2 regions of the Streptomyces sp. ICN903 genome follow, and region 2 is predicted to be linked to the other one. Evidence: riboswitches for the same ligand, from Rfam matches in the RefSeq annotation. Region 2 holds a riboswitch; the other holds the start of a gene.

Region 1 (3,401 bases), on a different contig from region 2:
GCCAGTTCCTCGCGGTGCTTGTCGATCTTGGCCCGCAGGTCCTCGACGTCCACGTCGCCGTTCTCGCCGGTCCTGACGACGACGACCCTCATCCCGGCCATCACGGCGCTGGCGGCGTTGGTGCCGTGCGCGGAGGAGGGGATCAGGCAGACGGTGCGGCCCGTCTCGCCGTTCGCCCGGTGGTACGCCCGTACCGCCAGCAGGCCCGCCAGCTCGCCCTGGGAGCCGGCGTTGGGCTGGATGGAGACCTTGTCGTAGCCGGTGACCTCGGCCAGCCGCTCCTCCAGTTCGCGGATCAGCGTCAGGTAGCCCTCGGCCTGCTCGGCGGGCGCGAAGGGGTGCAGTGCGCCGAACTCCGGCCAGGTGACCGGCTCCATCTCGGTGGTCGCGTTGAGCTTCATGGTGCACGAGCCCAGCGGGATCATGCCGCGGTCCAGCGCGTAGTCCCGGTCGGCCAGCCTGCGCAGGTAGCGCAGCATCGACGTCTCGGAGCGGTGCCGGTGGAAGACCGGGTGGGTCAGGTACTCGTCGGTACGCAGCAGGGCGGCGGGCAGCACCTCGCCGGCGGCCTCGTCCAGCGCCTCGGCGTCCGCGGCCTTGGACTCCACGCCGAAGGCGCCCCACACCGCGGCGAGCTGCTCGCGTCCGGTGGTCTCGTCGCAGGCGATGCCGACGTGGTCGGCGTCGGTCAGGCGCAGGTTGACCCCGGCCTCGCGGGCGGCGGCGACGACCTCGGCGGCCCGGCCGGGCACTCGCGCGGTGACGGTGTCGAAGAACGTGTCGTGGACGATCTCGACTCCGCCCTCGCGCAGCCCCTGGGCGAGGACGGCGGCGTAGCGGTGGGTGCGGCGGGCGATGGCGGCCAGCCCGTCGGGGCCGTGGTAGACGGCGTACATCCCCGCCATCACGGCGAGCAGCACCTGGGCGGTGCAGATGTTGCTGGTGGCCTTCTCCCGGCGGATGTGCTGCTCCCGGGTCTGCAGGGCCAGGCGGTAGGCCCTGGTGCCGTCGGCGTCCACCGAGACGCCCACCAGGCGGCCGGGCAGGTTGCGCGCGAACTTCTCCCGCACCGCCATGAACCCGGCGTGCGGCCCGCCGAAGCCCATCGGCACGCCGAAGCGCTGGCTGGATCCCACCGCGATGTCGGCGCCCAGCTCGCCGGGGGAGGTCAGCAGGGTGAGGGCGAGCAGGTCGGCGGCGACGGTGACGACCGCGCCCAGCCCGTGCGCCTCCTCGATCACGGCGCGCAGGTCGCGCACGGCGCCGGAGGCGCCCGGGTACTGCAGCAGCACGCCGAAGACGCCCCGCTCGGCGACCTCGGCGGGGATACCGCCGGACAGGTCGGCGACGACGACCTCCACCCCGGTGGGCTCGGCGCGGGTCTCGATCACGGCGATGGTCTGCGGCAGGCAGTCGGCGTCGACCAGGAAGACCCCCTGCTTGACCTTGCCGACACGCCGGGACAACGCCATGGCCTCGGCCGCCGCGGTGCCCTCGTCCAGCAGCGAGGCCCCGGAGGTCGGCAGTCCGGTCAGGTCCGCGACCACGGTCTGGAAGTTCAGCAGCGCCTCCAGGCGCCCCTGCGAGATCTCCGGCTGGTACGGGGTGTAGGCCGTGTACCAGGCGGGGTTCTCCATGACGTTGCGCAGGATGACCGGCGGGGTGAAGGTGCCGTGGTAGCCCAGACCGATCATGGAGTCCAGTACCTGGTTGCGCCCCGCCAGGGTGCGCAGCTCCGCCAGGACCTCCGCCTCGCTGCGGGCCGCGGGCAGGTCCAGCGCCTCGGTGCTCCTGATCACCTCCGGTACGGCGGCGGCCGCCAGCTCGTCCAGTGATCCGTAGCCGACCTGGGCGAGCATCTTGGCCTGCTCGCCGGCGTCGGGGCCGATGTGGCGCTCCTCGAAGGGAGTGCCCCGCTCCAGCTCCGCGAGGGAGGTGGCGTGAGGAGTGCGGTCTGCTGTCATCTGGAAGCCTCCTGGTCTGCGCGACCTGCGAGGGACACCGCGGCGCGGGTGCCCCGACGGCCTCCCCCTCTGTCATCGCGACCTGAGAGCTTCACCGGCCCGCGTGCGCGGCCCGGTTTTCACCGTCGGTGAGGAGGGGCTGCGGCGTCGTCCGTCGTGGCCCGCCCTGCTTTCCAGAGTGACCTCACCCGCGCGGTACGTGAGCCTGAGAGATTCCGGGGAGGATTTGCTCCTTCGGCGCCCCCGGCACTGTCGCCGGAGGACTCTCCCGCTCGGGGTCAACAGCCACTTCAGAGCCTACCAGCGCCCGCCGGCGTCGACCCGGCCGCGGTTCCCGCCCACCTGCCCGAGTGGCCGATGCGCCGAATGTGCCGTTTCGTTGTTTGTGGCGACTGTTCGCGAGCAGGCGCCTTCTCGTGCGAGGAGTTGGAGGGACCACCGTGCAGACCGACATCGACCCGCGGGACCTGATAGGCCTCAAGGCGTTCGACAGCACCGGACAGAAGATAGGAACCGTGGACGAGGTGTACCTCGACGACGCCACCGGCATCCCCGAGTGGGCGGCCGTGCGCACCGGGTTCTTCGGCCGCGACGCCTTCGTCCCGCTGGAACCCAGCGAGGTGGCGGAGGGAACGCTGAAGGTGCCCTTCGAACGCTCCCTGGTGAGGGAGGCGCCGGACTTCGGCGTGGGCCGCCACCTCTCCCCCGAGCAGGAACTGCAGCTCTACCGCCACTACGGACTGGGCGTGCCCGGCGCCGCCGCGCCCGCCTCCGACGAGGACATGACGTTCGGGCGGATCGCGGGCTCCGAGGCCTGACCGCCCCATGGCGGCAGCGGCTCGGAGGGCTCCAGCTCCGGATCGTCCACCGCGAAGGTGCGCACCCGGCCCGGCGGCGACCCGGGCTGCTCGAACCGCACCGTGACCCGCCCCAGACCACTGCCCTGCACCCAGCCCGGCCCGTACCGCGCGTGCCGTATGTCCAGGCCGGGCAGCCAGTGCCGTACCTCCTGTGTTTCCCTCCCGGCCGCCGGTCCGTCCGCCGCCGCGGGCGGAGCGGGGCTCGGCGGCCGGTCCGCGCCGAGGAGCCCGGCGGCCCGGGTGCCGGCCTGGGCGAACAGGTCCTCCTGGGTGAAGTCGGCCAGCCCGCTCACCCCGACTCCCAGCAGCCTCACACCGGCGGTGGTGTCCACGCCCCCGACGAGCCGGGCGGCGGCCTCCCTCACCACCGCCGGGTCGTCGGTCGGGCCGCGCAGCGTCTCGGAGCGGGTGAGCGTGGAGAAGTCGTAGCTGCGGATCTTGACCACCACCGTGCGCCCGCTGCGCCCCGCCGCCCGCAGCCGCGCGACGCAGCGGTCGGCGAGCCGCGCGATCTCGGCCTGGATCCTGGCGCGGTCGGTGAGGTCGGTGTCGAAGGTGTCCTCGACCGAGACCGACT
Region 2 (3,401 bases):
CGAGCACCTCCAGCAGCCGGGCGCCCGCTCCCGGGGCGCCGAGGGAGGCGGCGAGGGTCTCCTCCAGCTCGTTGCCGGGCCAGCCGCCGCCGTGCCCCGGTCCGTACTGCTGCGGGATGGTCATGGGAAAACCCTATCGGCACCGGGCGGGTGCGCCCCCGCCGCCGGCAGCGCCCGCTCTCACGGGGGCGCGGGGCGCGCGGGCATCGGACCCGGGCGCCGGGCGCCGGGCGTCAGTCGAACACCACCCCGCGCAGCGCCCCCGCCGCTCCCCGGTCCAGCAGCACCGACGCGACACAGCCCCTGGGCAGCCGCCCGGCCTCCGCGTCCGCCACCAGCCGGCGCACCGCCCGCCGGTGCCGGGCGAAGGCGTACGCCGACACTCCGCGCCCCCGCTCCGCCTGCCCGGCCAGCGCCACCTCGGGCGGCACGTCCAGCAGCAGCAGGTGGACGGCCCGCCCGCGCCGCCGCGCGTCCCGGGCCAGCCAGCGGCGCACCCAGCCCTGGGCCCCGCAGTCGTGCACCACCACACCGGCGCCCGAGGCCAGGGCCCGCCACAGCGCGAGGTAGTGCGCGATCCTCACCAGCGGGCGGTAGACCGCGTACGGCAGCCGGGCGGGCATCCGCCGCTCCCAGCGCTCCCGCATGTCCTGGGAGTCGATCCGCACCACCGCGTCGCCCTCGGCGACCACGCGGCGGATCAGGGTGGACTTGCCGCTGCCCGGCAGCCCCGAGACGACCACCCGGTCACCCGCGGGGAAGCGCAGGATCCGCACCGCCGCGGTGCCGCGCAGATCGCGTCCGCCGGCTCCTCCCGCTCCCCGCGGTACCGCCGCGGACGCCGCTGCCGGTACCGCCGCGGGCACCGCCTTCTTCGGCGTCGCCCTGCGCCGGGGCGGCGCTCCGCCCTGTGCCGTACAAGCACTCTCCAGGCTGCTCACCGGATACGCCCTCCCCGCTTTCGCGCCGCGTGCTCGCGGCGTCACCCTGAGCGTGTCAAGAAGGACGACGGCGGACAAGACGGCAGCTCACCAGGTGTGTCACGGTGCCGTACCCGTCACGTCACCCCTCTCGTCCCGGACGCGGCGGCACGGCTTCGCGCCCGCCCGGGGGCGGTGCGCGCCGGGCGTGCGATGATGAGCGGGTCAACTGCATACCGGCCGATCGAGTCCGCACGGGAGAGTTCCCGGAAAACGCTGGTCACGACGGTTTCCGGGGCGCCGAAGGAGCAAGTCCTCCCTTGAATCTCTCAGGCCCCGATACCGTGTGGACGAGGCAGATCTGAAAAGCGGGCGGCCCCCGAGCGGAGCCGTCCCACCCAAGGTGCAAGCCGTGGCCCGCCCGTGCGGACTCGTGGCGAACCTCTCAGGTTCCGATGACAGATGGGGAGGACGTGTCCTTCCCGCCGTCCTCGTACGACATCGCCACCTCGCCTGGGAGCTTGCCGACCATGAGTGATTCCCCCCGCCGTACCGCCCTCGACGCCGTGCACCGCGCCCTGGGCGCGACCATGACGGACTTCGCGGGCTGGGACATGCCGCTGCGCTACGGCAGCGAGCGCGACGAGCACAACGCCGTGCGCACCCGCGCCGGCCTGTTCGACCTGAGCCACATGGGCGAGATCGCCGTCACCGGCCCGCAGGCCGGCGAGCTGCTGGACCGCGCCCTGGTCGGCCACCTGTCCGCCGTCGCCGTGGGCCGGGCGCGCTACACCATGATCTGCGACGAGTCCGGCGGCATCCTCGACGACCTGATCGTCTACCGGCTGGGCGACGAGGAGTACCTGGTCGTCGCCAACGCCTCCAACGCCCAGGTGGTGCTGGACGCCCTCACCGAGCGGCTCGGCGCCTCCGGTCTCACCGGCGCCGCCGTGCGCGACGACCGCGACGCCTACGCCCTCCTGGCCGTCCAGGGTCCCCGGGCGGCCGCCGTCCTGTCGAAGGTCACCGACGCCGACCTCGACGGCCTGAAGTACTACGCCGGGCTGCCCGGCACGGTGGCGGGCGTGGAGACGCTGATCGCCCGCACCGGCTACACCGGCGAGGACGGCTTCGAGCTGTTCGTCGCCCCCGGCGACGCCGAGGCGCTGTGGCGGGCGCTGACCGGGGCCGGCGCGGACGAGGGCCTGGTGCCGTGCGGGCTGTCCTGCCGCGACACGCTGCGGCTGGAGGCGGGCATGCCGCTGTACGGGCACGAGCTGACCCGCTCCACCACCCCCTTCGACGCCGGGCTCGGCCGCGTGGTGAAGTTCGACAAGCCCGGCGACTTCACCGGCCGCACCGCCCTGGAGGCCGCCGCCGCGCGGGCCGCCGAGAACCCGCCGCGCAAGCTGGTCGGCCTGGTCGCCGCCGGCCGCCGGGTGCCGCGCGCCGGGTACGCGGTGGTCGGCGCGGACGGCTCGGTGATCGGCGAGGTCACCTCCGGGGCCCCCTCCCCCACGCTGGGCAGGCCGATCGCCATGGCGTACGTGGACGCCGCCCACGCCGCCCCGGGCACCGGGGGTGTGGCGGTGGACATCCGCGGTACGCATGAGCCCTACGAGGTCGTCGCGCTGCCGTTCTACCGGCGCGAGCGCTGACGGCCCCGGCCGCTCCGTACCACCGGCCGTACCGCCCGTACCGCCCACCAGCCGCACCGCCCGACCGACCGCTTGCCGCACCACCGGCCCGGGACACCGTCCCACCTGGCAAGACCCGTTTCTCACACCACACCCCTGATCAGGAGAATCACGCCATGAGCAACCCCCAGCAGCTGCGCTACAGCAAGGAGCACGAGTGGCTGTCGGCCGCCGAGGACGGCGTCTCGACGATCGGCATCACCGAGCACGCGGCGAACGCGCTCGGCGACGTCGTCTTCGTGCAGCTCCCTGAGGTCGGCGACACGGTCACCGCGGGCGAGACCTGCGGTGAACTGGAGTCGACCAAGTCGGTCAGCGACCTGTACGCGCCGGTCACCGGTGAGGTCACCGAGGTCAACCAGGACGTGGTGGACGATCCGGCGCTGGTGAACTCCGCCCCCTACGAGGGCGGTTGGCTGTTCAAGGTCCGGGTGACGGACGAGCCGGCGGATCTGCTGTCCGCCGACGAGTACGCCGCCTTCACCGGCGAGTGAGCGGCGGCCCGCCCGCCCCTTCCGCGCCCGGATCCGCCGTCCGCCGCCAGTACACCACGATCGGAAAGACCCGGATGTCGCTTCTGAACAGTTCCCTGCACGAGGTCGATCCCGACGTCGCCGCAGCCGTCGACGCCGAGCTGCGCCGCCAGCAGAGCACCCTGGAGATGATCGCCTCGGAGAACTTCGCTCCGGTCGCAGCCCTCCAGGCCCAGGGCTCGGTCCTCACCAACAAGTACGCCGAGGGCTACCCCGGCCGCCGCTACTACGGCGGCTGCGAGCACGTCGAC

What was found. A riboswitch is a leader RNA that binds a small molecule or an ion and turns the genes downstream of it on or off. The one in region 2 is predicted to bind glycine.
Region 1: it holds a riboswitch for glycine, as region 2 does, so the genes downstream of both, gcvP (aminomethyl-transferring glycine dehydrogenase) here and gcvT (glycine cleavage system aminomethyltransferase GcvT) in region 2, are expected to answer to the same signal.

Annotation. Positions count from the first base shown of each region.
Region 1 covers NZ_JAKMAY010000026.1:19,315-22,715, forward strand. The annotation lists gene gcvP (aminomethyl-transferring glycine dehydrogenase) at 1-1,964, opposite strand, end outside; glycine riboswitch at 2,148-2,245, opposite strand; gene L7D48_RS04860 (PRC-barrel domain-containing protein) at 2,405-2,782, shown strand; gene L7D48_RS04865 (DNA polymerase IV) at 2,698-3,401, opposite strand, start outside.
Region 2 covers NZ_JAKMAY010000015.1:22,265-25,665, forward strand. The annotation lists gene L7D48_RS03100 (enhanced serine sensitivity protein SseB) at 1-124, opposite strand, end outside; gene L7D48_RS03105 (AAA family ATPase) at 234-941, opposite strand; glycine riboswitch at 1,166-1,275, shown strand; gene gcvT (glycine cleavage system aminomethyltransferase GcvT) at 1,451-2,578, shown strand; gene gcvH (glycine cleavage system protein GcvH) at 2,734-3,111, shown strand; gene glyA (serine hydroxymethyltransferase) at 3,186-3,401, shown strand, end outside.